3 regions of the Vreelandella sp. F11 genome follow, and region 3 is predicted to be linked to each of the others. Evidence: predicted binding sites of a transcription regulator. Region 3 holds the regulator's gene; each other region holds the start of a gene.
The links. Region 3 encodes LexA, which represses DNA repair genes until DNA is damaged. Its sites were predicted from a motif close to TACTGTNTANNTANACAGTA; they were not measured.
Positions count from the first base shown of each region.

Region 1: a site for LexA is predicted at 1,972-1,991, ahead of ACFIOZ_RS09315 (DNA topoisomerase III). Genes of this name have one in related genera too.
Region 2: a site for LexA is predicted at 2,682-2,701, ahead of ruvA (Holliday junction branch migration protein RuvA). Genes of this name have one in related genera too.

Region 1 covers NZ_CP170448.1:2,062,435-2,072,563, forward strand. Annotated here, with positions in the region: gene ACFIOZ_RS09315 (DNA topoisomerase III) at 1-1,841, opposite strand, end outside; gene ACFIOZ_RS09320 (ABC1 kinase family protein) at 2,032-3,270, shown strand; gene ACFIOZ_RS09325 (GNAT family N-acetyltransferase) at 3,292-3,885, opposite strand; gene ACFIOZ_RS09330 (SEC-C metal-binding domain-containing protein) at 4,030-5,847, shown strand; gene ACFIOZ_RS09335 (AmpG family muropeptide MFS transporter) at 5,868-7,229, opposite strand; gene ACFIOZ_RS09340 (FKBP-type peptidyl-prolyl cis-trans isomerase) at 7,343-7,861, shown strand; gene ccoM (cytochrome c oxidase subunit CcoM) at 8,004-8,126, shown strand; gene ACFIOZ_RS09350 (hypothetical protein) at 8,341-8,847, shown strand; gene ACFIOZ_RS09355 (group I truncated hemoglobin) at 8,968-9,429, opposite strand; gene ACFIOZ_RS09360 (DUF3034 family protein) at 9,440-10,129, opposite strand, start outside.
Region 2 covers NZ_CP170448.1:2,317,323-2,327,451, forward strand. Annotated here, with positions in the region: gene ACFIOZ_RS10525 (FmdB family zinc ribbon protein) at 1-158, shown strand, start outside; gene aspS (aspartate--tRNA ligase) at 224-2,005, shown strand; gene ruvC (crossover junction endodeoxyribonuclease RuvC) at 2,094-2,657, shown strand; gene ruvA (Holliday junction branch migration protein RuvA) at 2,772-3,380, shown strand; gene ruvB (Holliday junction branch migration DNA helicase RuvB) at 3,415-4,452, shown strand; gene ybgC (tol-pal system-associated acyl-CoA thioesterase) at 4,449-4,865, shown strand; gene tolQ (protein TolQ) at 4,924-5,619, shown strand; gene tolR (protein TolR) at 5,631-6,068, shown strand; gene tolA (cell envelope integrity protein TolA) at 6,082-7,263, shown strand; gene tolB (Tol-Pal system beta propeller repeat protein TolB) at 7,263-8,555, shown strand; gene pal (peptidoglycan-associated lipoprotein Pal) at 8,610-9,149, shown strand; gene ybgF (tol-pal system protein YbgF) at 9,229-10,035, shown strand; gene ACFIOZ_RS10585 (YciK family oxidoreductase) at 10,071-10,129, shown strand, end outside.
Region 3 covers NZ_CP170448.1:2,604,989-2,615,117, forward strand. Annotated here, with positions in the region: gene ACFIOZ_RS11860 (hypoxanthine-guanine phosphoribosyltransferase) at 1-356, opposite strand, end outside; gene nagZ (beta-N-acetylhexosaminidase) at 420-1,457, opposite strand; gene ACFIOZ_RS11870 (L,D-transpeptidase family protein) at 1,521-2,057, opposite strand; gene ACFIOZ_RS11875 (TetR/AcrR family transcriptional regulator) at 2,035-2,727, opposite strand; gene lexA (transcriptional repressor LexA) at 2,994-3,674, shown strand; gene ACFIOZ_RS11885 (energy-coupling factor ABC transporter permease) at 3,683-4,354, opposite strand; gene purU (formyltetrahydrofolate deformylase) at 4,379-5,233, opposite strand; gene ACFIOZ_RS11895 (ribonuclease J) at 5,465-7,075, shown strand; gene moaE (molybdopterin synthase catalytic subunit MoaE) at 7,092-7,559, opposite strand; gene moaC (cyclic pyranopterin monophosphate synthase MoaC) at 7,562-8,362, opposite strand; gene mobB (molybdopterin-guanine dinucleotide biosynthesis protein B) at 8,367-8,945, opposite strand; gene ACFIOZ_RS11915 (uracil-xanthine permease family protein) at 9,017-10,129, opposite strand, start outside.

The DNA.
Region 1 (10,129 bases), 540 kb from region 3:
GGGCTACCCGATTCACCCTGGGCGGCCTGCAGGCTCTGCCTGAGCTTTCCTGCATCGCTGTGGGTGAGCAAACCGCGTAGATCCTCCAGCAGCGCCTGCTGAAAGGCGCCGGGGTCGTCCTGCTGTTCGGCAATGGCGCGTAGGCGCTGCTCCCATAATGCGGTGCGCTCCGGGGTGCTAACCACGCTGGGCAGGGCGGCGATCAGGGCACTGCCCAGCTTGGTGGCGCGCAGAGCCTTTTGCTGGCGCACTAAATAGCCGCGCTGTACCAGGGTTTCGATAATGCCTGCGCGGGTGGCTTCGGTGCCCAGGCCATCGGTGTCGCGTAGCGTACGGCGTACTTCCGGGTCATCAACGTAGCGGCCGATGTTCATCATCGCTTTGATGAGGCTGGCGTCGGTGAAGGGCTCCGGCGGGCGGGTCTCTTTCTCTTCAACGCCTGCGCCGATTGCTTGGCATGCTTCACCTTGGGTCAGCGGCGGTAGTGGTGGTGTTTCATCACGGGTAGTGAATAGCGGTTTCCAGCCGGGGTCGAGAATGCTTTGCCCGCGGGCACGGAAGGCTTCATTGAGCAGGGTAAATTCTGCTTTTACCTCAAAGGTGCGCAGCGGGCGATAGAACTGCGCCATCACGTTGCGCACGATTAAACGAAACACATGGCCTTCGGTCGCGGAGAGCTGGCTGAAGTCGGCAGGTTTGCCAGTGGGTGCAATGGCGTGGTGGGCGCCGACCTGTTTATCGTTCCACGCTTTGGAGCGCAGGGTGAAGTCCGCTCCATTTAGCCACTGCTGAAGCCCTTCATCGTTTTGGCACGCACTGTTTAGGTTTCGCTGGGCAAGTTGAAGGTGCTCTTCGGGCAAGTAGCGGCAATCTGAACGTGGGTAGGTGATCAGCTTGTGGCGCTCATATAGCCGCTGGCAGATATCCAGTACCATCTGCGCAGAGAGCCCGTGGCGGCGGGCGGCATCCACCTGCAAGGCTGAGAGCGAGTAGGGCAGCGGGGGTGCCTGGCGTTTCTCCTGCTGGTCGAGCTTGGTGAGTTGTCCTGTTGCGCCGGGTAACTGAGTCGCTAAAGCATCAGCCGGGGTGCGGTCAATTAAGCGCCCTTGGTCATCTAATGGTTGGTGCTCTTTGGGCGCCCACCAGGCGCGCAATTGGCCTTGGGCAACCTTTAAGTCGACCCATAGCGGATAAAACGGGTGGGGCACGAAATCGCGAATAGCGTTATCGCGGCGTACGATTAACCCCAGTACCGGGGTTTGCACGCGACCGACAGACAGCACGCCGTCATGTCCCGCTTGGCGGCCGGTGAGCGTCCAGGCGCGGGTTAGGTTAATACCATACAGCCAGTCGGCGCGGGAGCGGGCCTGGGCCGCCTGAAACAGTGGCTGGTAGTCGGCGTTGGAGCGCAGTTTTGCCAGCGCCCGGCTCACTGCCGGTTTATTAAGATCGCTAATCAGTAGCCGCTGCACCGGGCCGCGATACTTCATGTACTCGATCACTTCCTGCACCAGAAGTTGGCCTTCTCGGTCGGGATCGCCGGCGTGCACCACATCCGTTGCTTGCTTGATCAGCTTGCGAATCACTGCCAGTTGGCCCCGCGCCTTAGATCGCGGCATCAGTTTCCACTGCTGCGGCACAATGGGTAGCCGATCCAGCCGCCACTGTTTGTCGGCGGGGTCGTAGGCTTCCGGCGGCGCTTGTTCTAACAGGTGCCCCAGGCACCAGGTGACCGTGGTGTCGCCACATACCACAGCGCCCTCCTGGCGTTTGCTATAGCCCGGTAATGCCTCGGCAATGGCTTGGGCGAGGCTGGGTTTCTCGGCAATTATCAGGCGCATAGCAGCGAAGCCTTCATCGTATCCTTTAATAGCGCCTATGGTAGCAGACACCTTGATCTATATAGAGCAAGGAGTCGTCGAGGGATGTATAGTGATGCTAAATATTTCCAAGTATTTTTCGATGTATATATTTTGTATAAATAATTAGTCTTAGGTATGCGGTGAGTTGAGTAACCAGGAGATACAGCAAATGCGTGATCACGGCAGAACGCGTCGTTTAATGGGATTGGGAGCACGTACCGGCGGGGCGTTGCTTAAAGCCCGCTTAGGTGGCCAAGCGGACTGGCGTGCCCTGGGTGAAGCGCTGTTTGAGGGGCTTTCAGAGCTGAAAGGCCCGGCCATGAAGCTTGCCCAAATTATGTCCCAGTGGGACGACCTGCTGCCGCCCGATCTCGCTGAGGAGCTTGCCCGCCTACAGCGGCAGGCCGAGCCGATGCCCTGGCCGCGTATTCAAGAAGCGCTGGTTCAGCAGTATGGCGACATTGACCACTACTTCAGCGAAGTCGAGCAGCGGCCCTTTGCCAGCGCCTCCATGGGGCAGGTTCACCGCGCCACTACCCATGAGGGCGAAATTGTCGTGCTCAAGGTGCAGTACCCTGGCCTTGCCGAGGTGCTGGAGAGCGATTTGATCCAGGTGCGGCGCATTATGCGTTTAGGCCGCTGGTTTAAAGTGCCCCAGGCGCGCTTGGACGCTCTGTTTGAAGAGCTTGCCGAAAGCCTGCGTGGCGAGCTGGATTACCACGCAGAGGCCGCTGCGCTGGCCCGTTACCGTGAGCGCTATAAGGATGACCCTCGGCTGGTGATTCCCGAGCCGCTGACTGAGCTTTCCGGCCCCCATGTCTTGGCGATGCGCTACGTGGAGGGCACTCCTCTGCGTGAATTAGCCGATGCAGATGACGCGACGCGCCAGGGCATTGCCCAAACGCTGGCTGACTGGATAACCCAAGAGCTATTTACCTACGGCGAGCTCCACGCCGACCCTCATGCGGGCAATTTCGCCGCCGATGCTCAGGGGCGACTGGTGATTTACGATTTAGGCGCGGTGATTGCCGTACCTGACACCCGCTTGAAAGCAATGATGCAACTGCTTGATGCCACGCTAAAACATGATCCAATGGGGATGGATGAAGCCTTGATGCAAATGGGCGGCCGCCAGGGGCAGGGCGCGCCGCTAGCCCTGTATCGAGAGTCCGCCGAATGTATCGCGCCGCTGTTTGAGCCGGGGGAGCAGGATTTTAGCGATGTACGGGTACACCGCCGTCTGCGCGAGCTGACCCCGAAAGTATGGGCGGCGATGGATCGTCTGCAGCCCCCCGCCGATACGCTGCTGCTCTCTCGGGCGCTGAACGGCCACTACTGGAATCTGGTACGTTTGGGAGCGCGGTTGGATATGCATGAGCGAACCCGACCGCTGCTTGAGTGGGCGTAAACCATCCAGGCGAGTGACTCCCTAGCCAAGGGGTTTCAGCCAAAACACCATGGGCTTATGGCTTTCCGCCTGCTCGCCAATATCTCGCCAAGCGAAGGTGGTGGCAAGCTCTCCATGGCGCTGGTAGCCATGGGCGTTCCAAAAACCTTGAAGCGAGCGGTAGTCGGCAGGTTTAGCGGGGTGATCTGCGGGTCGTTCTACCGCGCAAAAAGCGGCTATATCAAATCTCTGTCGTTTGGCGTGGGCTTCTCGTTCGGCCAAAAAGCGTTTACCCGTTCCGCTGCCCCGATAGGTGGGAAGCAGCACGGATTCTCCATAGTAGAAGACACGCTCGGGCTGAATGCCGTTGGTTATAAACGGTTGGCGGAATTCGTCGACTTCATCCTGAAGAGGCTGTCCGGTAGCGGCTCCGACCAGTTCTTCTCCGTCGAAGGCCAATACGAATAGGCTATTCGGGTTTTGTGCATAGCGACCTAAATAATCCGATTCGTAGCTTAGTTCGCCATCGTAGAGGTAGGGAAAGTCGCGAAATACCTGAATGCGAAGCCTGGCAAGCGCTGGCAAATGGGGGATTATCGCCGAACCTTGGCAGAGACTAACGGTCAGTTCGCTCATTGCATCGCTCCAATCGACTCGAACGCTGAGTGATTTGCTCAAATCGCTGCACTCTAGCAGCCCTTAAAGGTGTCGCCAATCCTCTCTGCGTGAACCCTTAGGGTCATGCTAAACTATGTCGCTTTTAACACAGTGGAGACGGCAATGCTGGCGGTATGGGTCGATCAGCTGCTGGGATTTGCCTCCGGGGCACTCTCGGCAATCAGGCAACAGGAACACTATCCGGATTTTATGACCTGGGTGCGCGCCAAAGGCGCGGATTCTTTCGATGGCGATGTGGCTATGGCCCAGGCGCTGGCGCCAGTGCTATGGTCGCAAACACCGATTGAGCGGCTCGATTTCGCCTGTGAACCCCTCGCCACGCCGGGGCGTAATGAACCCTGCTGGTGCGACTCTGGGCGCAAATTCAAGCAGTGCTGCTACCAGGTAGAGTTTCCCACCGAAATACCTGACCAGATGATGTGGATGCTCTCGCTGCGCGAATGGAAGGGCGCGACCCTGAAAGCGGCGTTGGATAGCAAGCGGGCACCGGCTCAAGCGCTGCTGGAAGCAGGGTTGATCGCCGCTGAAAGCGGCCAGACGGGGCGCGCCATGCAAATCCTCGAATCGCTGTTCGATGGTAGCGACTGGTCACGCCTGCCCGATCAGGCCGAGCCGGCCTTTGAGATTTTGCTGGATATCTATCAAGAGCGCGGCTTTAGCCGCAAACGCGCCGACCTGCTTGACGATGTGATGGAGCGCGGGCCACTGTTCTTACGCGGTGTGGCGCTTGAGCGACTGTGTTTAATGCATCTGGATAACGATGATTTGGACAGTGCCCGCGGGGCTTTTGTAAAAGCCCAGCAGGCGCTGCCCGATTCGCCTACCTTGGCGTACATTGAAGCCATGCTATTGCTGCATGAAGGTCACGAGCAGGAGGCTAAAGAGCGTGCCAACTTCTGGTACCGCCGCCTGGTGCGCCAGGGCGAGCTGGATGAAGATCAGTTGGATTTTCTCGCTGCGTTGGCGGATAACCCCGGCGCGACGCTTGCCGATCAGTTGCTCAGTGCGGAAGAGGATCTGGCCACCCCATTGGTGGCGCTTCAGGCATTGTTGGCTGCGCTGCCGACGGCCCCCAAAATCGATGTCAGCGCCGACCCTGAAAGTGGGCGTTTGTTTTACAACTCCAGTGCCCGGGAGGCAACGCTGTTTGCCGCTTGGCATGAGCACTTTCAAGTGCTGGTGGATGAAGACGTAGCGCTGGGCTTTCGTGATGACCCTTGGGGCAACGCCATTGAGTGGATGTCGGCACTCTGCGCGCATCCCGAATGGCTGGACGCGCCCCAGGTAGTGCAAGACGTAACTTTGGCGCTCACCAGCCGTTTTGGCAGCCTGCCGTGGATGGCGCCGAGCCTGCTGGAACCACTGGCGCTGCGTCTCTCGCGCTGGCTGGAACAAGCCCGGGCAGAAGGTGGCGGTAATCTGTGTTGGGACGACGCCAACAATGCCATGCTACTACGCACAGGGTTAGCGTTGGTGGTGGGTATGGAGCGCGGTGCCCGCCAGCACTCTCGTGAGTTGGCCGAGGAGCTATTGCTGATCGACCAGGAAGATAGCTTGGGCCTACGTGAGCTGGTGCTCGACCAGCTACTCCGCGATGATCGCAACGAAGAGGCGTTAGCGCTAGCCGAAGAGAGTGACGACGACGGCTCGCTGGTGCTTGGGCTGCTGATGGGCAAAACCTTGGCGCTCTATCGTTTAGAGCAGCGTGAGGCGGCTGAGACCGCACTCGGCGATGTGCTTAGCCATAACCGCTACGCGCTAGAGCTGATTTGCGCCGAGAATCCCCGCCCCTCCATGCCCCATCCGGATGGCCAGGTTGACCCCGGCTCCCGGGCGGAAGCATGGCAGTACCGTACTTTGATGCGTGATCAGTGGCGTACGACGCCAGGGGCATTGGATTGGCTGGAAGCCCACCGCTAACCCAACCCCCCCGAGCCTGTTCAAGCAGGCTTGGGGGTTGGTACTAGTTCTTTATCTCGGCTAATCCAGACCGCTAAAATAATCGCTGGCACACCCAGCAATGTGGCGATAACGAAAAAGCTCGGGTAGCCCTGCGCGGTAACGACCAGCCCGCCAAACCCGCTTAAAAATTTCCCCGGCAGCGTCATTAATGATGAAAACAGCGCGTACTGAGTGGCGGTATAGGCACGCGAGGTGAGGCTGGAGAGAAAGGCGATAAACACCGCGCTGGCTAAGCCGTTGGCAAGATTGTCGCCAATAATGGTGACCACTAACATGGGCAGTTGATTACCCACCACGGCAAGCACAGCAAACAGTAAGTTAGTCACCATCACCAATCCGGCACCGAAGACAAGCAGCGGGCCGATGCCGTAGCGTGCCACGAAAAGTCCACCTAACATTCCGCCAGTAATACTCATCGCAATGCCAAATATATTGGTCACGTTGGCAATTTCTGCCAGCGAAAAGCCCAGGTCGATATACAGCGGATTGGCCATGGAGGCCATGGCTAAATCACTAATTCTAAACACGGCAATGAAGACCAAAATCCACAGCGCTTTCACCCCATAGCGGCTAAAGAAGTCGGTAAACGGGCAGACCAGCGCGCCAATGCTCCAGGCGCCCAGGCGGCGTAACAGTTTGGGTTTACCCCGGCTGGCGCGAATAAACGCCCGCACCTTAGGCTCGTGGATAAGTTGAATAGAGAGGGAGGCGCGCTTTGGCTCGGGGCGTAGCAACACGGTCAGTACACCAATGCCCATTAGCGCCGCCATGCTCATATAGGCCACATCCCAAGAGGCCGACGCTGCGATATAGAGCGCGCCGGCACCGGCGGCAAGTAAACCACCACGGTAGCCAATAATATAGGTCGAAGCCATGGCGGCCTGAACATCGTCGTCGGCGGACTCAATACGATAGGCGTCGATAGCGATATCTTGTGTCGCTGAGCCAAACGCTACTAGCAGTGCAAAGAGAGCCACCCAGCCGAGATTACCCACCGGGCTCAAACCAGCGAGGCCTACTAATCCTGCAATGATTAGCCCCTGGGCTAACAGCATCCAGCCGCGACGTTGACCAAAAGCGCGGGTCAATATTGGGAGCGCTAACCGATCCACCACGGGTGCCCAGAAAAACTTGATTGAGTAGAGCATGCCAATCCAGGCAAAAAAGCCAATGGCCGCTACCTCTACGCCGTCGCTGCGCAGCCAGGCAGAGAGTGTTGAAAACACCAGCAAAAAGGGCAGGCCTGCGGAAAACCCCAAAAACAGCATGGTAATAACGGGTGCACGAAAATAAACAGCCAGCGCAGCCAGCCAACTGCGTTGGGGGATGGGGCTTAACATTAAACGCTACTCCTGATGGAAAGACGCTGGCAACGGCCAAGTGATAAACTGAAGCAGTGTTCTATCACAAAGTGCTATCACAAAACCGACAGCTTACCGGAGAGGAGTTTTCCATGTCGATTACGGCGCATCAGGTAGTTACCTTGCACTATGTTCTTAGCGACGTGCTCAACGATGGCAGCAAGCAGGTATTGGACGACTCCCACGCGCGCAATAAGCCGCTCGAGTACCTGCATGGTCACGACAATATTGTGCCAGGGTTGGAAAGTGCGCTAGCAGGCCAAACCGTTGGCGCCGAGCTAAGCGTTCAGCTGATGCCCGCGGATGCCTACGGTGTACGCAATGAAGCCTTGGTGCAAGAAGTTAGCCGTGGCTCTTTTGGTAACGCTGATTTGGCACCGGGCAGCCGCTTTCAAACAGAAGGTGAAGCCGGGCCGCAGATTGTTACGGTTCTTGAAATCGACGGCGACCGTGTCACTGTCGATACCAACCACCCCCTAGCCGGGCGTACGCTGAACTATAAAGTGACCATTTTAGATGTACGCGACGCTACCCGTGCAGAATTAGCCAAAGGCCACCCGTTACCACCGGGTACCGAGCACAGCAAAGTCGAAGATCGCAAGGTGTTGTAGCGCTCATCACCCCCCAAAATTGATCGGTATCAATTTCCTGTTTAACCGCTTCTCCCTGCCTAGCGTAACTTGACCCAGGTCAGCATTCTTCCGCCCGTAAGTGACTAGTATGAATGCATACATCACGGCGGGAGGATTCATCATGTATTGGGATGACACAATTATCTTCGGCTTAGCCACCGTCGCATTAGTAATCGCCTTTATGGTGGGTTGGGTAGGCTTCGTGATTCGCGATCATCTGCGTAAAGGTGGGCGTAAGAAGTAGCTTTCCCGGTTCATGTAAACCTTGTCAGGGGAGGGGGTTTACTAGCCAAGCGCTACTGGCATAGTAAGCTTCCTGTTGCCAGCCCATATGGGCTGGCTTTTTTTTGCCTGAAATATACTGATAAGTTGTATCCCTAGCGTGCATTGAGGAGTAATACAAGGCGTGCTCTGGTAAAGTTCTTTTTATAAGAGTGAATTTACCAGGAAGCTATGCCATGAACGCAGTTGCTTTACACCGCAGCCCATGGGGTCGTGTACGAGATCAGTTAGCGTGCGCATTAATCGTCGTGGGTATTGCGCTTCCCACGGCTGCTTTCGCCCAGGCATTAAGCATAATCAATGGCGATGTCACTCAAAAAGTCGCTTTAAGTGATTTGCGTGCCATGTCTGACGAGACGTTTACGCTCTACGACCCCTATCAAGGGCGCGATGTGGAGATGCAGGGCCTAGCGTTTCGAACCTTTCTGATTGACCAGTTTGGCGAAGTGCCTCCGGCGCTCCACTTTACTGCCTGGGATGACTACGAAGTGACACTTGAGGGGTGGGATGACCCCCGCTGGTACTTAATTACGAAGGAAGATGGTGACCCGCTAACCATCCGCACACGCGGCCCAGTTCGGTTAGTTGAACGAGATGATACTAGTGATAATCGCGATGTTGAGAACCTGCGTGATTTTGACGATTGGATTTGGATGATCCGCAGTATAGAGGCGAAGTGGTGACACCTAAACTCAAGCCGACTGATCAGCCATCACTGCAGCTCCGCGTTTTTACTTACGCTTACGCGACTGCTGACAAAGCGCTCTACCGGGTCAAAACGATGGGTAGTGACGGCTGGCAGGTTACTGAAGACGCATAACGTCTGTGTACATGGGGGCGAGTCTGCCCAGCAGCTCATTACGCGCGCCAAGGGCAATGCCTTCCTCTTGCATCGCGGCATCGAGATGTTCCACTAAACGATTAAAATGGACATCTGTCAGCCCCATGTGTTGATGTGCTCGATCCATCGGTGGGCCTTCGTAGTGGCAGGGGCCATCGCTGACGTCACACAGCTGGCTGGCCAGGGATTCGGCAAATAGATCGATATTCGTGTTAGCAAAAAACACCACTACTTCGGGATCATCGGCAATTCGGTATAGCAGGTTCTCAACGACTGCATCAATCGTAGTTTTCCCGCCCAGGCGTTCATAGAGCGTTGTATTTGTTGATTGATAAGCGCAGCCTATGAGCGAAAACGCCACCGCTATAAAAGTAAGCGCTATTAAGCCGCGGCGTGTGCGATAGTGTGTGCGTGGATAGATCATAGCGCCCCGCTTAAAAAGCTGCCTGAAGTGAAAGATAGCCACCGCGTTGGGAGGGTAGGCCGGCAATATCGCCTAAATCCAACCATGCGCCCGTGAGTGATACGTGCTTATTGAAGAAGTAGGCAGTATAGAGGCTTTGCCAATCATCCTCTTCGGCAACGCTTAGGTTATCGGGTTTCTGGCGATACTCGGCGCCAACAATCCATTGCGGGGTAATAAAGATGCCCACACTCCCCTCGGCTACCCACGAGCGCCCTCCCTGGTCACCGCCAAAACCCAGTAAACCGCCCTGGTTGGCCTCAGTATTGCGCAGGGTCGCGTTGAGCAGCACATTGCGCCCGGCAGCCGCACTAAATAGCAGCTTGCTGCCGCTAAGATACACGTCAGTACCGCTTGTTTTATCGGCGCCCAGGGCGGTGGGGATAGTACCATCAACCAGTCGCTTATGTTGCACACCAAGGCTCCAAATGCCCCAAGGGTGGTAGAGCACATCGCCGAGTAAGCGCACCTTAGCGCCGTAAATATCCAGCCCTAGCTCGCCACCCAGGGTTTCTAAATCAAGGGTTTGACGAGCCACGGAGACCTCAACACGATCATATACATTCAGGCTGGCGCCGGTTACCGTCAGCCTGTAATCGTCCACCCAGGCACGGGTCGCGGCGGCAGTGACGCCTATTTCCTGATCGCTGGCGGTACTGGA
Region 2 (10,129 bases), 290 kb from region 3:
TGGCCGGCGGCGGTTGGTACGAAACCGATTTCAAAACGGGTAGCAAAAAGAACCTGGTCGCTGATGGCAAAACTGCCTCTGCAGATGCCGGTAAATCAAGTGATTCCAGCGCTACCGCTAAGAGCGCTACTCCCAAAGACAAGGGCGCCGCGGCATAGCCGCGGTAGTCAGGGTCGGGACGCCCGCGACACACTCATTGCCACGAAACAGAACAGGATTTGACATGCGCAGCCATTATTGCGGCCAGCTAAACGAAACTTTGGTGGATCAAACGGTTACGGTATGCGGATGGGTTCATCGCCGCCGTGATCACGGTGGGGTAATTTTCCTTGATATGCGCGATCGCGACGGCATCGCGCAGTTCGTGGTCGACCCTGATACCGCCGAGGCGTTCGCGAATGCCGACCGTGCCCGCAGTGAATTTGTCCTGCGTATCACCGGTCGCGTTCGGCTGCGTCCAGAGGGCACCCAAAACCCCAACATGCCAACGGGCATGATTGAGGTATTGGCAAAAGAGGTTGAAGTACTCAATACCGCCGTTACTCCGCCATTCCAGTTGGATGAGCATGGTAAAGTCGGCGAAGAAGTGCGCTTAAAGCATCGCTATATCGATCTGCGTCGCCCGGATATGATCGAAAAGCTGCGTTTGCGCTCGCGTATTTCGCATACCGTGCGTGCCTATCTCGAAAACCAGGGTTTTCTGGATATCGAAACGCCTGTACTTACCCGTGCTACGCCTGAAGGTGCCCGCGATTATCTGGTGCCTAGCCGTACCCACGCGGGGAGTTTCTTCGCGCTGCCCCAGTCGCCTCAGCTATTTAAACAACTGTTGATGGTGGCGGGGTTTGATCGCTACTACCAAATTGCCAAGTGCTTCCGCGATGAAGACCTACGCGCCGACCGTCAGCCTGAGTTCACTCAGATTGATATCGAGGCGTCGTTTGTGGAAGAGAGCGACATCATGGGTATTACCGAAGCCATGATTCGTCAACTGTTTCAGGAAGTGCTTAAAGTAGAATTGCCGGAATTTCCGCGGATGACCTGGCAGGAAGCGATGGATCGTTTCGGTTCCGATAAGCCGGATTTGCGTATCCCGCTGGAACTGACCGACGTGGACGACCTGATGCAACAAGTCGACTTCAAGGTCTTCTCTGGCCCTGCCAGCGCTGATGATGGTCGCGTCGCAGCGCTGAAAGTGCCCGGCGGTGCCAAGTTGTCGCGTAAAGAGATCGACGAGTACACCAAGTTTGTCGGCATCTACGGTGCCAAAGGCTTGGCGTGGATCAAGGTCAACGAGCGTGCTAAAGGGCTTGAGGGTCTGCAATCGCCGATCGTTAAGTTTATGGAAAACATCGTTGAAGAGCTGCTCGACCGCGTGGGTGCAGAAGATGGTGACATTATCTTCTTCGGCGCCGATAAAGCACGTATCGTCAACGAAGCCATTGGCGCGCTGCGCGTTAAGCTAGGCGCCGATCTGGAGCTCTACACCCAGGAGTGGGCGCCGCTGTGGGTGGTCGACTTCCCGATGTTCGAAGCCGACGACAATGGTCGCCTAAGCCCGCTGCACCACCCCTTCACCGCACCTTCCTGCACACCGGAAGAGCTGAAAGCAGACCCGGCAAGTGCGCTTTCGCGTGCTTATGATATGGTGCTCAACGGTACCGAATTGGGCGGTGGTTCTATTCGTATTCACGACCAAACCATGCAGAGCACGGTGTTTGAGATCCTGGGCATCGGCGAAGAAGAGGCCCAAGAGAAATTCGGCTTCCTGCTGGACGCGCTGCAGTACGGTGCGCCACCCCATGGTGGTTTGGCCTTTGGCTTGGATCGTCTGGTTATGCTGATGGTCGGCGCCAAAACGATTCGTGAAGTGATCGCCTTCCCGAAAACCCAAAGCGCTGCCTGTTTGATGACCAACGCGCCGGGCGAAGTCAGCCCCGATCAGTTGAAAGATTTGAACATCCGTCTTCGTCAGAAAGTCAAAGCGGAAACAGCCGCCGAATAAGACGGTTGATTCGCTGCCTAACACCGACGCCACGGCGTCGGTGTTTTTGTAGGTTACTAAGTAAAACGCTGACATGAGCATTGATGCTATGGATCCAACACCGTCGGCCCTACCAATCCGCATACTGGGTATTGATCCCGGCTCTCGGGTGACTGGCTATGGGGTGATCGATGTGGTCGGGGTTAAACCTTGCTATGTGGCAAGTGGCTGTATTCGCACTGCAGAAGGGGCTTTAGAGCAGCGTTTAGCGCAAATCTACGCCGGTCTAAGTGAAGTCGTCGGTTTACATCGTCCCTCTCAAGTCGCCATTGAGCGGGTATTTATGGCCAAGAACCCCGATTCTGCGCTCAAACTGGGGCAGGCGAGGGGAGCAGCAATGGTGTGTATGGCTAACCACGGCTTGAGCCTCGCCGAGTACGCTGCGCGGCAGATAAAGCAGGCGGTGACTGGCCAGGGCGGCGCGGATAAAGAGCAGGTGCAGCATATGGTGACCGCTATTCTGCAGCTCTCTGCTACTCCCCAAGCTGACGCCGCCGACGCGTTAGCCATTGCGTTAACCCATGCTTATAACGGTGCTGTGTTTAGCAGCCATGGCTTGCCCGCCGCGCCATCTCGGGGCCGCCGTCGCTCAACCGGACGCTGGCGGCTTTAATTCCCGCTGTACCGGTGGCTGAACTACTGGTCACCTGTACAGAGTCGCTTTATAGTAACCCTCTGTTTTTGACTCTACTGTTTTTCACTTTTTTCACCCGGTGCGAGCAAATTTATGATTGGACGTCTGAGTGGCCAGCTAGTGGCAAAGCAACCTCCCTGGATTGTGATCGATGTTCACGGTGTAGGTTACGAGCTGGAAACCTCGATGAATACGCTGGTTGCACTTCCTGCACTGAACGAGAGCGTTTCGTTATTCACTCATCTGACCATTCGTGATGACGCCCACCTACTGTATGGGTTTGGCCGGGAGCACGAGCGTGCGCTGTTTCGTGCCTTGATCAAGGTCAATGGTGTCGGGCCCAAGCTAGCACTCGCCATACTGTCGGGTATGGACGAAGACGCCTTTATGCGCTGCGTGCGTGATGACGACAGTAAAGCGCTGACAACGCTGCCAGGAGTGGGTAAGAAAACCGCTGAACGGTTGATAATTGAAATGCGCGACCGCTTCCCAGAGTGGGAAGACGGCAGCAACGCGCTACTCCCCCTTGAAGCAACCAATGGTCGTGCCTCTGCCCGCAATAATCTTGCCGATGCGGAAGCCGCTTTGGTTAGCTTGGGATATAAACTGACTGAGGCATCGAAAATGCTCGCCGACATCGACCCCAATCAGTCCACTGAAGCGCTGATTAAGGCCGCACTGACCCAGCGCATGGGCGGCTAAGCCCTTTTTGAATCGCCATTAAAGAAGAGCACCTATGTTAGAACACGATCGGCTGATCGCCGCTGAGCCTGAACAGGGAGAGGGGCGCATTGACTACGCTATTCGCCCCAAGCGGCTGGATGACTATATTGGCCAGCCGCGCGTGCGTGAACAACTGGAAATCTTTATCGGCGCCGCCCGGCTGCGCGAAGAGAGCCTGGATCACACCCTGGTATTTGGTCCCCCAGGGCTAGGTAAAACGACCCTCGCGCATATTATTGCCACCGAGATGGGCGTCGGTATGAAGTCGACTTCCGGACCGGTGCTTGAACGTGCGGGCGACTTAGCCGCCATGCTGACGAATTTAGAGCCTGGCGACGTACTCTTTATCGATGAAATTCATCGCCTGTCACCGGTGGTGGAGGAAGTGCTCTACCCGGCCATGGAGGATTTTCAGCTCGATATCATGATAGGCGAAGGGCCAGCAGCGCGTTCGATCAAGCTGGATCTCCCCCGCTTCACCCTGGTAGGGGCCACCACCCGGGCAGGGCTATTAACCTCCCCGCTGCGTGACCGCTTTGGTATCGTTCAACGGCTTGAATTTTATAATCTTGAAGAGCTGACGGAAATTGTCTCGCGTTCGGCGCGCCTGTTAGGCGTTGAAACCAGCCATGATGGTGCCATTGAAGTCGCGAGACGTTCTCGTGGCACGCCGCGAATTGCCAATCGATTGCTACGCCGGGTGCGGGATTACGCCGAAATGAAAGGTAACGGCATGGTCGATGTCGCCATGGCCGATGCGGCGCTCAATATGCTCAACGTGGATCACCACGGTTTAGATCATATGGATCGGCGGCTACTGCTGGCCATGATCGATAAGTTTGATGGTGGGCCAGTGGGCATTGACTCACTTGCCGCTGCCATCAGTGAGGAGCGTGACACCATCGAAGATGTCATTGAACCCTATCTCATTCAACAGGGCTTAATGATGCGCACCCCCCGGGGCCGGGTAGTGACCCGCCAGGCGTGGTTGCACTTTGAGCGAGTGCCCCACGAGCAGGCAACCGATATGGAAGGAGAGCGCCGTCCGTGAGTGGCAACAGCATAAGTGAAAGCTATCGCCTGCCGCTGCGCGTTTATATGGAAGATACTGACGCAGGCGGTATTGTCTACTACGTTAACTACTTGAAGTTTATGGAGCGTGCTCGCAGCGAATGGCTTCGCCAGTTGGGCCTTAATCAGCAAACGCTGCTAGACGAAGGGACACAGCTAGTGGTATACCGCTTGGCCTGCCACTACGCGAAACCGGCCTCCCTAGACGACGCGTTGGAAATTAGTGCCCGCGTGGCTGAAGTGGGGCGCTGCCGGATGACGTTTGAACAGCAAGTTTGGCGTGGAGAGGAACTCCTTTGCTCTGCCACAGTCGAGATAGCTTGCTTGAGCAGCGAGCGTTTACGGCCAAAGCCATGGCCTGCATCGCTTAAAGTTTTGACTCGGGCCTCTTAATTAAGAGGTCACTCACTGCGTCGGCAATCCCGACCCTAATAGATTGATGAGGGCACCTGTGAACGATAACACCATGTCCATTCCCCATTTGATAATGAATGCCAGTACTGTGGTGCAACTGGTAATGCTGCTACTGCTGGTGGGGTCGATCCTCTCGTGGATAGTGATTTTTCAGCGCAGTATTGCGCTGAGCCGTGCTAAAAAAGAGTACAACCAGTTTGAGGAGTCTTTTTGGTCTGGTGTCGACTTAAACGAGCTCTACCGTGAGATCCCGGCCGATGACCCGCGCCATGGCGCCGAACATATTTTTCAAGCCGGTTTTCGCGAGTTTAACCGTTTGATGCCTAAAACCCGTGATCCGGATACCGTGCTGGAGGGTGTTCAACGCAGCATGCGGGTCGCGTGGTCACGGGAAGAGGATCGCTTAACTCAACACTTGGTGTTTCTTGCCACAGTTGCCTCGGCCAGCCCCTATATCGGCCTGTTCGGCACTGTGTGGGGGATTATGGGCTCTTTCCAGGCGCTGTCGCTAACCCAGCAAGCGACCCTTGCCACCGTGGCTCCCTGGATTGCTGAAGCGCTTATTGCCACCGCCATGGGCCTATTTGCGGCGATTCCAGCGGTCATTTTCTATAACCGTCTTTCCAACTCATCTTCTCGCCTGCTGGGCAAATATGAAGACTTTGCCGAAGAGTTTCACGCTATCCTGCACCGCAACTTGCAAGGTCGTGACGGCAAACCGAGCGCCAGCTAAGGGAGAGAGCCATGCAAGGACCATTCAATCGTAGCGGTAAAAGCAAGCCAATGGCGGAGATTAATGTTGTCCCCTTCATTGACATCATGTTGGTACTGCTGGTGGTCTTTATGATCACCGCGCCCATGCTGACCCAGGGCGTGCAAGTTGAGTTGCCGCAAGTCACTTCCCAGCCCATTGATACCCAGGAAGATAATGACCCTATCGTTATTTCAGTCGATAGCAATGGTGGGTATTTCATTACGCTGGGGGAAGACTCCACCTCGGTCACGCTGGAGGAGATGTCGTCACGAGTGACCACAATTCTTGACCGGCGTCCAGGTACGCCGGTCATGGTTCGTGGTGACCGCAACGTGGCCTACGGGCAGATCGTCGTATTGATGAGCACTCTGCAAGGCGCCGGCGTTGCTAACGTGGGGCTGCTTTCTGAGCCGCCGCAAGATGGGTAAGGGCAAGGCGCACATGGCACTGAAATCCCCGCGCGATCCCCAAGATGTCGGCTATAAGTGGCCTACTGTTCTGGCGATAGCCGTGCACGTCGCGATTGTCGCATTTAGCTTGATCAGCCTGCCGAGTAGGGAAGCAGAGCCTGACAGCTCTTCGATTGTGCAGGCTACGCTAGTCAGTACTGAAACCTTTACCGACCAGGCTCAGCAGGCAACAGAAGAGCAAGCGGCCATGAATGCGCCTGCCGAAGCGCCCACTGAACCCGAAGCGCCGGAAGAGCCTGCGTCCAGTGATAGTGAACAGCAGGCTGCCGCCGAGCAGCAAGCGGCAGAAGAAGCAGCCCGGCAGGCGGCGGAAGCTGAAGCAGAAGCACAAGCGTTAGAAGAAGCACGTGCGGCCGCGGAGGCCGAGGCCCAGCGCCGCGCTGAAGAAGCGGCTGCTCAAGCTGAGCAACAGGCGGCAGAAGCGGCTGAGCGCGAAGCCGAAGCGGAAGCGGCCGCTCAGCGCCAGCGTGAAGTGGAAGAGGCGCAGCGCCAACAGGAAGCCGCAGAGCAGCAGCAACGCGAAGAGGCAGAAGCAGAACGTCAGCGTGAAGCGGAAGAACAGCAGCGACGGGAAGCGGAAGAAGCCGAGCGTCAGCGCGAAGCAGAAGAGCAGCAGCGCCGTGAAGAAGAGGAGGCCGCACGTGAACGCGAGGCTGAAGAGCAGCGCCTTCGGGAGCAAGAGGAGGCACAGCGGGAGCGCGAGGCCGAAGCACAGCGCCAGCGTGAAGCAGAAGAGCAGCAGCGTCGTGAAGCAGAAGCTGAGCGACAGCGCGAAGCAGCGGAAGCTGCAGAGGCGGCCATGCAACGCCAACTGGCCGGTGAGGCCGAAGCGGCAGCCAATGCCCAGCAAGCTGAGCAGGCGGCGAATAATTTCAGTAACATAATGAAACGAGCTATTGAACAAGCTTGGATAATTCCCGCTGGTTCGAGTGATAGTATGCGGGCTTCTGTTAATGTGCGTCTGGGGCCGTCGGGGGAGGTATTATTAGTAAACGTAACATCATCAAGTGGCGATAATGCCTTTGACCAATCAATTATTCAGGCGGTTGAGCAAGCAGCACCGTTTTCTGAACTACTACAGTTAACAGACGCTCAGCAGCGCGAAATCCGACGCAATATCACATTGAACTTTTCCCCAGGGGGAGTCCGTTGATGCAAACTCAAGTGTTAAAAAAGTTTTGGTTATTATGCTTGCTGTTCACGTTTAGCAGTGTGGCTAGCGCCAACTTAACTATTGAGATCACGCGAGGCAGCGATCAAGCGCTGCCTATAGGAGTGGTGCCGTTCGCTGGCTCAGACGGCCTGCCCGAAGACGTCGCCCAGATTGTCCAGGATGACCTTGAACGCAGTGGCTATTTTGCTCCTCTAGAGCGTAGCGCTATGTTCGAGCAGCCGAGCCAATCTGACGATGTGCAATTCGGCACCTGGCGTTCGCTTGACGTTCGCTACCTTGTTGTCGGCCGGGCGGCACAAACTGACGGCGGCTTCGAACTGCAATTCGAACTGATGGATATTAGCGGGCAGCGCCGGATGATAGGTGAAACCGTAACGGTTCGGGGCAATGATCTGCGTGGCGCTGCCCACTACATCAGTGATCAAATCTTTGAAGAGATTACCGATATCCGTGGTGCGTTCTCCACCAAAATTGCTTACGTCACAGCCCAAGGTATCGGTGACAATATGCAGTTTGGTCTTTACGTTGCCGACGCCGATGGTCGCCGCAGTGAGCAGGTGTTGACCTCAGATGAACCGATCATGTCACCCGCTTGGTCGCCTGATGGTACCAAGCTCGCCTATGTCTCTTTTGAGACTGAGCGTCCGGCAATCTATATTCAGGATGTAGCCACCGGCCAGCGTGTGCAAGCGACCTCATTCGATGGCATAAATGGTGCGCCAGCGTGGTCGCCGGATGGACGGCGTATTGCCATGTCGCTGTCTAAAGATGGCCAGCCTGAAATTTACATTATGGATGTTGCCAACCGATCCGTTGAGCGCATTACCAATAACAACAGCATTGACACGGAACCCGCTTGGGCGCCGAATGGGCGCAGCCTGTTGTTTACTTCGGATCGCAGTGGCGGCCCACAGCTATATCAATACACGCTGGGTGGTGGAGAGGCTCAGCGTCTGACATTTACCGGTAATTACAATGCCCGCGGACGCTATTCACCGGATGGAGAGCAGATATTCTTGATTCACCGCTCTAGCCGAGGTTACCAAGTAGCTAGGCAGGATCTAAGTGGCGATCGCTTGGTGGTGTTGAGTGAATCAACAAGAGATGAATCTCCTAGTGTTGCGCCGAACGGGACCATGGTAATCTTCGCTACCCAACAGGGTAATAGTGGGGTACTAAGTGCTGTGTCTGCCGATGGTCGTTCTTCATTCAGGCTGCCATCAGCACAAGGCGATGTCCGTGATCCAGCTTGGTCACCCTTCTTAAATTGATCAAATCAATTGATTAATATCGAAATTTTTAGTTTTCAGGCAAGGAGTCTGATTATGCAAATTAAACCGTTGGCTCGCTCACTAGCAGCAGCGCTATCTATCGTGGTAATTGCTGGCTGTTCCAGCACCGGCGGAACCCAAGACGGTGACTCGTATGGTAGCCAGGATGGCAGCTCGACCGGTTCCAGCACCTCGGGTACAGGCACAGGCAGTCAGTATGGCTCTACTTCTGGTTCCGGCGCTGGTCAGCAGGCTGATTCACGCATTCCAGAGGTACGCACGATCTATTTCGATTTTGATCGCGATACGATCAAGAGTGAGTACGAATCCGTGGTAATGGCTCATGCGCGCTACTTACGTGCCAACCCTAATGCCCAGGTGGTTCTCCATGGACATACGGATGAGCGTGGTACCCGTGAGTACAACATGGCACTTGGTGAGCGTCGTGCTAACGCCGTGCAGCGTTTCCTGAACATCCAGGGCGTATCTTCTTCACAAATGAGCGTGGTTAGCTATGGTGAAGAGCGTCCGGCTGTCAACGGTCAAGACGAGAGTGCCTACGCTCAGAACCGTCGTGTTGTGTTTAACTACTAAGCATTAACTATTGAGTGTTTAACCACTGATGAATCCGGCGTGCGGTTATCCGCACGCCGTTTACGTCTCCGGAGTCATCATGAATCACAGTCTCAAGCGTTACGTTGGGAGGCTGTGCGGTGCGGGAGCCATTGCGCTCCCGCTGTCCGTATTGTCCCTAACGGCCACCGCTCAACAGCCGCTCGTGCAAGACCTCTCTAACTCTTCCGCTAACGCTTCCAACAGCGGCTTCTACCAGCAGACGCAGCGGCAGGAAGCGTCAAGCGGCAATCTTGTACTGTTTAACCAGGTACAGGAGCACCAGCAGGAGATCCAACAGCTACGTGGTCAGATTGAAGAGTTGCGCCACCAGTTGGAACAGTTGCGTCGCCAATCGCAGCAGCAGTATCTCGACATTGAAGATCGCCTTATGAGCAGCGGCCCAACCCAGATCGAGCAGTCAACGCCAGCGGTAGAGCCTGAAGCCGCCGAGGAAGTTGTCAATGCACCTTCTAGCCGCAATGTCAGTGAAGACGCCCAAGCCGATTATCAAGCAGCCTTTGCGCATGTTCAGGCACGTCGTTTTGACGAAGCGATTGCGGCCTTTGAAGCCTTTGTGAGCGACCATCCTGATACGAGCCTAACGGCGAATGGCCACTACTGGCTGGGTGAGCTATATGCGGCAGAGGGCGAGTTGGATGCCGCCGATCAGGCGTTTAGTCGCGTGATCGAGGAGTATAGCGGCAGCAGTAAAGTGCCGGATGCGATGTATAAGTTAGGCTTGGTGAAGGCGCGTAAAGGCGAAGCAGAGCGCAGCCGTGAGTTGCTTGAGCAAGTGCGCGATGATTATCCGCAAAGTAGTGCGGCAGGCCTTGCTAACGATTTCTTACGCCAATCAGCAAGTTAATATTTTTTGATCTATTTTTGCTTCAGGGAATCAGCATGAGCTGCAAGATCGACTATCAACCAGCGCCCAACCTATTGGAAAATCGCATCGTGTT
Region 3 (10,129 bases):
CCCTCATCCAGGATATCGTCAACAATGACGACGTGACGACCCGCCATGGGCACTTCGGGTGAAACGCGCCAAAACAGCTCACCACCGCGCAGCTCGTTACGATAGCGAGTGGCATGCAGATAATCCACTTCCAACGGAAAGCCCAAGCGGGTAAGCAGGTGCCCGGTGGTAATCAATCCACCATTCATTACACAGTAAAAAACCGGCAGCTTATCGCCTAAATCCCGTGTAATTTCTTCCGCCATACGATCCAGTGCCCGCTCTACCTCTTGCTGAGAAATGAGGCAGTCGGCGTTATCCATCAACTCGCGCATTGAGTCCAGCGACTCTAATGCTTCTTTGTCCAACTTTGACATCTACCAACTCCACGCGGGTTAAAACTTCATTTATTAAAGCTAGGGATTTATTCTGCGCTGGGCTTACTCTGCTTTCGCGCTGGGCTTAGGATTATCCGCTAGCGCTTCCAACTGAGCGTGAGTCCGACGCCAACGGCCCAGTGCGCTAAGCGCGTCCAAGTCTGGCCGAGCACGGCTATAGCGCAGTTTGGCGGGGCGCTTGGTGTTGACTCCCTGGCAGGCAGCCATAACATCAAGCGCAGCGGCTCGGTCGTTACATACCAACAGCATATCGCAACCGGCGGCCAGCGCTGCCTGGGCACGCGCCTTAGGGTCACCCGCTTCGTGCGCGCCTGCCATGCTCAGGTCATCAGAAAAAACGCAGCCTTTGAAGCCTAGCGACTCCCGAAGCATGCCCAACCAGATGGGTGAAAATCCCGCGGGGCGCGTGTCGAAGGCGCTATAAATAACGTGCGCAGGCATGACGCCATCCAGCTGTGAGGCCAACTGGGTGAAGGGAACAAGATCATGCTGTTTAATCACGTCTAACGGGCGGTCATCTACCGGCAAGGCAACATGGGAGTCCGCCGCAACGCCGCCATGGCCAGGGAAATGCTTACCCACAGCGGCCATACCGGCATCGTGAAGCCCTTGAATAAACGCGCTGCCCAACTGGGCAACGTGGTGGGGATCGCTACTAAAACTACGATCACCAATAACGCTGGATAGTCCGCTTTCAACATCTAATACAGGGGCGAAGCTCAGATCCAATCCGCAGGCGGCCATCTCCATCCCCAACAGCCAGCCCGCATCTTTGGCCAATGCCCGCCCCTCCTCCGGGGCAGCGCGATAGCACTCGCCAATACGCGCCATGGCGGGCAGACGTGTTAACCCCTCTTTAATGCGCTGAACGCGTCCGCCCTCTTGATCCACGGCGATCAGTAAATCAGCACGCACGCGGCGAATATCACTGCAGAGCTGGCGAACCTGATAGCCATTCTCGACATTGCGGGCAAACAGAATAATTCCCCCGACCGTCGGTTCTAGCAGCAAGCGTTTCTCTGCAGCCGTCAATTTTGGGCCTTCAAGGTCAAGCATGACCGGGCCTAACGGTTGAGTCATCGTGATTGATCCATTAAAAGGGGCGATGATTCTAGACGATCGTCTAGCGGTGTCAAAATCTGGCTAATCGAAAGACTGACGACCACCGTGCAGCCAAACAGCGGTACCTGGTAAGGCTAATGAATAAATGTAGAGCAAATCACTATTGCGTAAACGAATACAGCCATGAGAGGCAGCCACTCCCATGGGCTCGTCGGGGGGCGTACCGTGAAGGTAAATATAGCGCCGCTGCGAGTCCACCTGTCCACCACGATTCACGCCCTTTTCCAAACCACACAGCCAAAGAATACGGGTCAGAATCCAGTCACGCTCGGGGTGTGCCTCGGCCAGCGCAGTTGAAAAGGTTTCACCTGTCCAGCGGCGGCCTCGGAACACCGCATTTTCGGGCATATCTTCACCGATGGCAGCGCGCACATAGTGCCAGCCATGGGGCGTTTTGCCACTGCCGTTGTGCTCCCCGTTCCCGGCGGCACCGGATGAGATGGCACACTCATGGAGCACTTTAGGCCCTCGCCAACAGCGCAGCTGCTGTTGACTCGTATCAATCTCCAGCCAGATATTCTCAGTCGGGGGTAGCTCAGCTAGCGTAGGCGTTCGCATGTTTTCCTTCTTCAGGTTTAGCTGCTTCAAGGGCCGTGGGTAACGGTGCATTCATGGCAGCCACCACTACCGGGAGCAACCGCCTGACCAAATCACGCACAGAGACCTGTTCGTGATAATCCTTCTCTGCGATATCGCGTAGCGCATCGAGGCCAGACAGGGTAAAGATTACCGTGCCGAGCATAAAGTGTAGTCGCCAGAAACGCTCCGCGTCAGGCAGGTCTGGCGTTGCTTTTCTTACCAGCTCGGTGAAGCGGGTGAACACATCGCCATACTCTTGCTGTATATATCGTCTGAGATGCCCCTGGGCCTGGCTGTAGGCTAGGCCGAGCAGGCGCATGAACACTTTTAAGCTATTGCGCTCGGCAGGTACCGCAAGAACGGTTGTGGCCATCGTCTCAAGCAGTGTTTCAAGTGGAATCACACGCCCGGCGTGTTGGCCTTCAAGCTCATCCAGAGCGGTATGAAAACGCTGATTAAACGGATCCAGATAGCGGGCAAAAACAGCCTGGATCAGGGCTTTTTTGGAACCAAAATGGTAATTAACCGCGGCTAGGTTGACACGCGCTTTGCTGGTGATGTTGCGCAGTGAAGTCTCGGCAAAACCCCGCTCTGCAAACAGCACCTCGGCGGTATCGAGTATACGGGTCACCGTATCAGATTGAGCCATGTCGCTCTCCAGGGAAACAGGTGTTTAAAACATAGCAAAATACTATGCCATAACCTTGGTGGGCTCAACGCTTGATTTATTGATAAAATGTGGCGCGTTAAATAAGCAGAAGCTTAGTTTCAAACGATTAGAAAAATTGTATGGACTTCGGCATTAGGTAGTGACAAGGCATATACTGGACAGAGGAACATACTGTATACTTAACCACTTATTGATTAAGTCGCCATTTAACTTGTTACTGTCTATTCATATTTATGGAGTCTGGTATGTCGCGTCCGCTAACCGCTCGCCAACAGCATGTGTTTGATTTTATCGTTAAAACGATGGGCGAATTTGGCTACCCTCCTACCCGTGCTGAAATTGCCAAAGCACTGGGCTTCCGCTCTCCCAATGCGGCTGAAGAGCATCTGCGTGCGCTGGAACGCAAAGGCGTTATTCGCATTATCCGTAACACCTCTCGTGGCATTCGTCTGCCCAACCAGGAACCTCAAGAGATCCTCGATAGCGCCGCCACTGCGTTACCTGCTACCAGCGTTGAACCGCTGCCCACTGGTCTGCCAGTCATCGGTGAGGTTGCCGCTGGCAGTCCCATTTTGGCAGCTGAACATATTGATCGTTACTGCCCGCTGCCGGCTGAGTACTTCACACCCAAAGCCGACTACCTGCTGCGCGTGCGCGGCCTTTCCATGAAGGATATTGGCATCTTGGAGGGTGATTTATTGGCGGTTCATCGCACTGACCGCGTGCGCGATGGCCAGATCGTGGTGGCTCGCCTGGAAGATGAAGTAACGGTCAAACGCTTCAAACGCCAAGGGCACCAAGTAACGCTGTTTGCAGAAAACCCTGACTTTGCGCCTATTGAAATCGACCTGCGCTCCCAATCCCTCGATATCGAAGGCGTTGGAGTCGGCGTGATTCGTGGCGGCAACGGTCAGGCACTCGGTTAGTCACTCGGCTACTGCAAGTCGATATAGCGGTGGTCATTGAAGGTAGCCACCCAGTTTGGGTGATAGACCAACAGAATGCTTAACAGCATGCCGCTAATAAATGCCTCTGAAGGCATTAGCAGCGGCAAAAAGCGCGCGTACTCCTGAGCGAGATAGATCGCCTCAGGGTCAGTCCCTGCGACGATAATCAGCAGCACCGCTGCCAGCCCTCCCCCTAGCGTCGCCAGCGCCGCACCAAAAAAACCGCAGGCAAACAGAAACACCATCAAGTTATCCGGCAGGCGGCGATCTACTAACCGCCATACCGTGCCAATCACAGCCGCCGGAACGATTCCCGTCACCAGCACATTCGCCCCCAGCAACAGCCACTCATTGCGGCCAATCACCACCATAGCGACATTGATCAGCACGTTGCTGATCAGCGCTAGCGGCGCTTTAAAAACGAGTGTCATCAAAACTGTGAAGACCAGGTGCAGCGTTAGCCAATCAACCGCCTGGGCACGAAGCTGCCACATCAGCATCACCGCCAGCGTAGCCCCTAACCAGCGATGTTGAAGCGCTGTATCCTCGATTAATACCTGCCAAGGCCGCCGCCATAGTGCACACGCCATCACGCCTAGCGAAAGTAGCCAGGTGAGCAGCAGCGCCCAAGGCGCTAATACACTTTGCGCAAATGACATGGCGGCCTCTCAAGTTGATGAGCGTTAGCTAAACACCACGGTCTTGTTGCCGTGCACCAGCACGCGATCTTCCAAGTGCCAGCGCAAACCGCGAGCGAGCACGGCTTTTTCGACATCACGTCCAAAGCGTACTAGATCCGTAGGTGTGTGGCAGTGGCTAACGCGATGGATATCCTGTTCGATGATAGGGCCTGCGTCGAGTTCCTCGGTCACATAGTGGCAGGTAGCGCCTATCAGCTTAACGCCACGCTGGTAGGCCTGGTGGTAGGGCTTAGCCCCGGCAAAAGAGGGCAGAAAGCTGTGGTGAATATTGATCACTCGCCCCGCATAGCGCGCACACAGCTCGGGGGGCAGTATTTGCATATAGCGTGCCAGCACCACGCAGTCAGCGCGAGCGCTGTCGATTTCGGCTTGAACCTTGGCAAACGACGCTTGCTTATCGTCAGGGTCGACCGGTACATGGTGGTAAGGAATGCCGTACCACTCGCTCAGCGAACGCATATCGTCATGGTTGGAGATAACCCCAACAATATCGCAATCCAGCTCACCCGCCTGCCAGCGGTAAAGTAGATCTACCAGGCAGTGTGACTCCCGTGACACCATCAGTACCACCCGGCGACGCTGCTGGGTATCCACTAGTGACCACTGCATATTGAATTCGCTAGCCACCGGCTCAAACGCCGCGCGCAGTGCTTCCACCGACATACCCACCGAATCCGCCAGGATTTCATAGCGCATAAAAAAGCAGCCGGTTTCTAAATCTGAGTGCTGGCTGGCTTCAGTAATAGAGCCGCCCTGCTGGGCAATAAAGTTTGAAACCCGTGCAACAATACCTACCCGATCAGGACAGGAAACCACTAAACGATAATAATGAGACATGTGAGCTACTCTTGACCTATTTTCTAAGGTAATTATGACAAACCAGCGGCTTAGGCTTCATATTGTATCGGAAGGCCAAGGATGATTGTTAGCCGCCCCTGCCTTCCCGTATAGTTAAGTCACTACTTTTTAGGTTTTTCATAACAGATGCATTCATCACGCGTTCAAATTCGTCCCCGTCGTCGTCCACCGCTGCGCCTTTTGCCGCTGGGGGGATGCGGTGAGATTGGAATGAATCTAACGCTATACGGTTATGACGATTACTGGATAGCCGTGGACTGCGGGATGATGATTCGCCAGGATCTTCCCAACTCGCCGCTACAAGTGCCCAATCTCGACACACCGAAAGCACTAGGCATCGTGCCCAAAGCGCTGTTTATTACCCATGGTCATGAAGACCACATAGGCGCAGTCGCATGGCTCTGGCCGATGTGGAACTGCCCCATTTATGCCACCCCATTAGCGGCGGGGCTGCTGAGACTGAAGTTTGCCGAGCATCAGCTGAGCAGCGCATCCATCCATGTCATTGAACCTGGTGAGGCACTTGAAAGTGGGCCGTTTACGCTGCGCTACTTGCTTTTAACCCACTCAATCCCCGAAAGCTGTGCGCTAATAATGATGGCCGGTGGCTATCGTGTTTTGCATACCGGCGACTGGAAACTCGACCCAGAACCGATCATTGGCACGCCGATCAATGCAACCCACTTCAAGGCACTGGCGCCAGTTGACTTAGTCGTCGGCGACTCCACAAACGCCCCTATGCCCGGCCACTCGGGCAGCGAGGGGGATGTCGCCCGGGCGCTGGCAAAAACCCTCAGCCACTGCCAGGGCCGTGTGGTGGTCTCCTGCTTTGCCAGCAATCTTGCCCGTGTGTTAGCGATAGGGCGCGCAGCTCACCAATGCGGACGCCGTATAAGCTTGATGGGCCGCTCCATGGAGCGCATGGTCAGCGTGGCTCGAGGACTTGGCTATATGGATGACTTACCGCCGCTGGTGCCTAATCACGACCTAGGTTACCTCCCCCCGGATGAAGTGGTGATTATCGCCACCGGCAGTCAGGGAGAGCCACGCGCTGCGTTACAGCGTCTGGCGCAGGGCCGTCATCCCTACGTTGATCTTGAACCGGGCGATAACGTTATCTTTTCGGCTAAAGCCATACCCGGCAATGAGCGTCCCATCGAGCAGCTTAAAAAGCGCCTGGCGCAGTTAGGTGTCAGCATCTATGACGAGATCAATCATCCTGAGTTACACGCCACCGGGCATCCTGCAGAGGATGAGCTCATCAAGCTTTACCAGTGGGTAAGACCCAAGCATCTTATGCCAGTGCACGGCGAAGCTCGCCACCAGCAGGCTCATCAGGAAATTGCCAAACAGCTGGGCGTTAGCGCGCCGCTTGCACCGGTGAATGGTGATCTAATTTTCTTCGATAGCCATGGGCTGCGTTGCGAGGCGCGTTATCCGCAGCCGCCCTGCATTGTCAGTCAAAATAGCGTGGTACCCCACCCTGGCCTCGAGGTAAATGACGCCAACAAGGCCCGTCGCGGCAGCTTATACTTAGCGCTGCCGGTGACAGCCACTGAGACAGGATGGGCGCGCATTGGTCGTTTGATGCTGGATGCCGCAGGGGCGAGCCCGCTCGATGAGGATAGCTTTAGCGAATGGCTGGATGACCAACTTGAGCAGATTGCCGCAGAAACACTTGCCGACTTGCGCCAAGCATTGCAGCCCCGCTTGGTTCACTGGCTCGCGGAGCATATGCAGCACCTGCCCGAAGTCCACCTTCAGATTATGGCTGCCGAAATGCCCGAGCCCATTACTCTGGACAACGCTGCCAACCGTTAGATCTGCACAGACAATGTCACTCCCAGCGCGCCGCATCCTGTTGATCGGAGTGACGCTCTTTGACCCAATACTCGCCCTGGGCAGAGTGCTCCTTCTTCCAGAAAGGCGCTTGGGTTTTCAGATAATCCATAATGAAATCGCAGGCTTCAAAGGCCTCACGACGGTGTGCGCTGGCTACGAGTACACGCACAATAGGATCGCCAGGCCCCAGGTAACCGACGCGGTGAATAATTCGTACCGCCTGGAGCGACCAGCGCTGCCAGGCCTGCTCACCAATCTCCGTCAGCGTACGCTCGGTCATGCCCGGGTAGTGCTCTAGCGTTAACCCAGTGACGTCCGGCGTTTCATTAAAATCACGCACTAAGCCGGTAAAACTCACCACTGCGCCAATATCGCTGCGCCCCGCCAAGGCATCGTCATAGCCGTAGGCCATTGAGAACGAGTCAGCTTGAATGACTACTTTAATATCCAGCTTATTATCCACCCTCACCCCCCTGTTACTGGCGGGAAAAACGCCACTTCGTCATCATCGGTCACTAACGCATCGTCATTGGCCATGACATGATTAATCGCACACAGCGTACGCTGGTCGGTAAGCTGTTTAAAGCGACTATCCTGCTCGGCCAGCGCGGCTTTTAATCCGCTAATGTCGCGGCTAGCCAGTTGATCAAGACTCACGACGGCCTCACTCTCGCCTACCCGCTCGCGTAGTTCGGCTAAAAACTTAACCCGCACGCAGGGTGAAGGGCAGCGCTCGCCCAAGCTGACCTCCCCGGCTACGCCGTCGCCGGTAACAATGGGCGCCTGGGTGCTGCTCATACGTTGGTAGTCACCACGCACCCCACCCTGCTTACTGTCGAGCTGGATGGCCTCGATACGCATACCTTTATCAACCGCTTTGCACATATCGTATAGCGTCAAACAGGCTACCGAGACGGCGGTCAGGGCTTCCATTTCAACCCCGGTGCGCCCATTCAAACGACAAAGCGAGGTCACATGAACGCAGGATTCGGCCACATCAATATCGAACTCAACCGATACTTTGGAGAGCGCCAGCGAATGACAGAGAGGAATCAGTTCATGGGTACGCTTGGCAGCCTGGATACCGGCGATTCGCGCGGTAGCCAGCACATCGCCCTTGGGCAGTTCTCCATCGCTAAGCAATTTCAGCGTTTCAGGCTGCATGATGATGCGCCCCGAGGCGACTGCTTCGCGACGGGTTTCCTGCTTATCGCCGACATCCACCATATTGGCTTCGCCACGGGTATTGAGGTGGGTAAGATGCATAGTGTCACCGTTCCTTTTTTGAAGCCCAAGCACTTGAAAATATAGCGTCGTTTTTCGCGCTTACCCAACTGACAATCCAGCGCGCTATTGCTTCACTATCGTCTAGGTCTAACTGAGTAACCGAAGCCGCCAGTTCGACAGGCGGTGGCGCACTGAGTGCGACTGCCTCAACCCACTGGCCGGTTAAAATAGCCGCATCGCCAATCCCATCGCGATATAACACCAGCTTGGGAATTGGCCATGCCTTGAAGCCTTCGACAATCACCAGGTCAGGTTTGTGCGGCGCCATCATAGCAATTAACTGACCTAAATCAGGCTCCTCCTGACCGGGGGTTTCCTGCATCAGGGCAAACCGTTGGCGGGAAGCCACTAGTACCGGTGCGGCCCCTGCGCTGCGCAGCTTATAGCTATCCTTGCCAGGCTGGTCGACATCAAACGAGTGGTGAGCATGCTTGATCACCGCGACGCTCAAGCCATACTCACCTAATCGTGGCAGCAGCTTCTCTAACAGCGTCGTTTTCCCGGTGCCGCTCCAAGCAGCTATCCCAAGGATGGGAAAGGAGGCGGTGAGTTCGTTTTCCATGCTGCAGAGACTCCTGATAATCACTAATCGATGGCGCCCTAACGACTTACCCAGCGCTCCAAATGATGCTCTTACTCACCTTCTTGCTCGCGGGGCAAGAGCCAGTTCAGGGCAATACCCACCAAAGCGGCTAGACTGACGCCCTGCAGCGTAAACTGGCCCCCACCAAACTGCATACCACCAATCCCGAACACCAGTATCAGCGAAACCACGACTAAATTGCGCGGCGCCGTCAGCGACTGACCGGCACGCACCAGGGTGTTCATGCCGACGACCGCAATGGAGCCAAACAGCAGCGTCATTATACCGCCCATTACCGGCCCAGGAATGGTCTGCAGCAGCGCGCCAAGTTTGGCCACAAACGCCAGCACAATGGCAATAATCGCAGCAACGATCATGTACTTGGGATTAAATGCCCTCGTGAGCGTTACCGCCCCGGTGACTTCCGAGTAAGTTGTATTCGGCGGCCCGCCGAATAGTGCTGCAACGCTGGTCGCCAATCCGTCGCCTAACAGCGTACGGTGCAAACCAGGCTTTTCCAGATAGTTTTTGCGCGTCACCGAGCCAATGGCCACCATATCACCAATGTGCTCTACCGCTGGGGCAATAGCGACCGGAATCATGAATAGAATGGCAGCCCAGTGAAAACTGGGTGCAGTAAAGCTGGGTATCGATAGCCACTGCGCCTCGTGCACCGGCGTAAAGTCAACCAACCCCATCAACAACGCTAACAAATAGCCGGTAACAATACCGCCCATAATCGGTACAAGGCGAAGTAGCCCGCGACCAAATACAGCGAGCACCAGGGTTACCAGCAAGCTGGTCATTGATAAGAAAATCGCCGCGCCATAGCCGATATTGTCGCTGGTTTCACCGGTCGCCATGCTGACTGCCACCGGCGCCAACGCCAGACCAATCACCATAATCACCGGCCCCACCACCACAGCGGGCAGCAAGCGGTGCAGCCAGGCAGTGCCTTTTAAACGCACAGCCTGAGAGATCGCCACATAGACCAGCCCCGCCGCCATTAGCCCGCCCATGGTCGCCGAAACCCCAAAGCTCGCCACAGAGCCTTGAATAGGCGCTATAAAGGCAAACGATGAGGCCAAAAACACCGGCACGCTCTGCTTGGTCACCCCATGAAATACCAAGGTTCCCACTCCAGCCGTGAACAGCGCAACGCT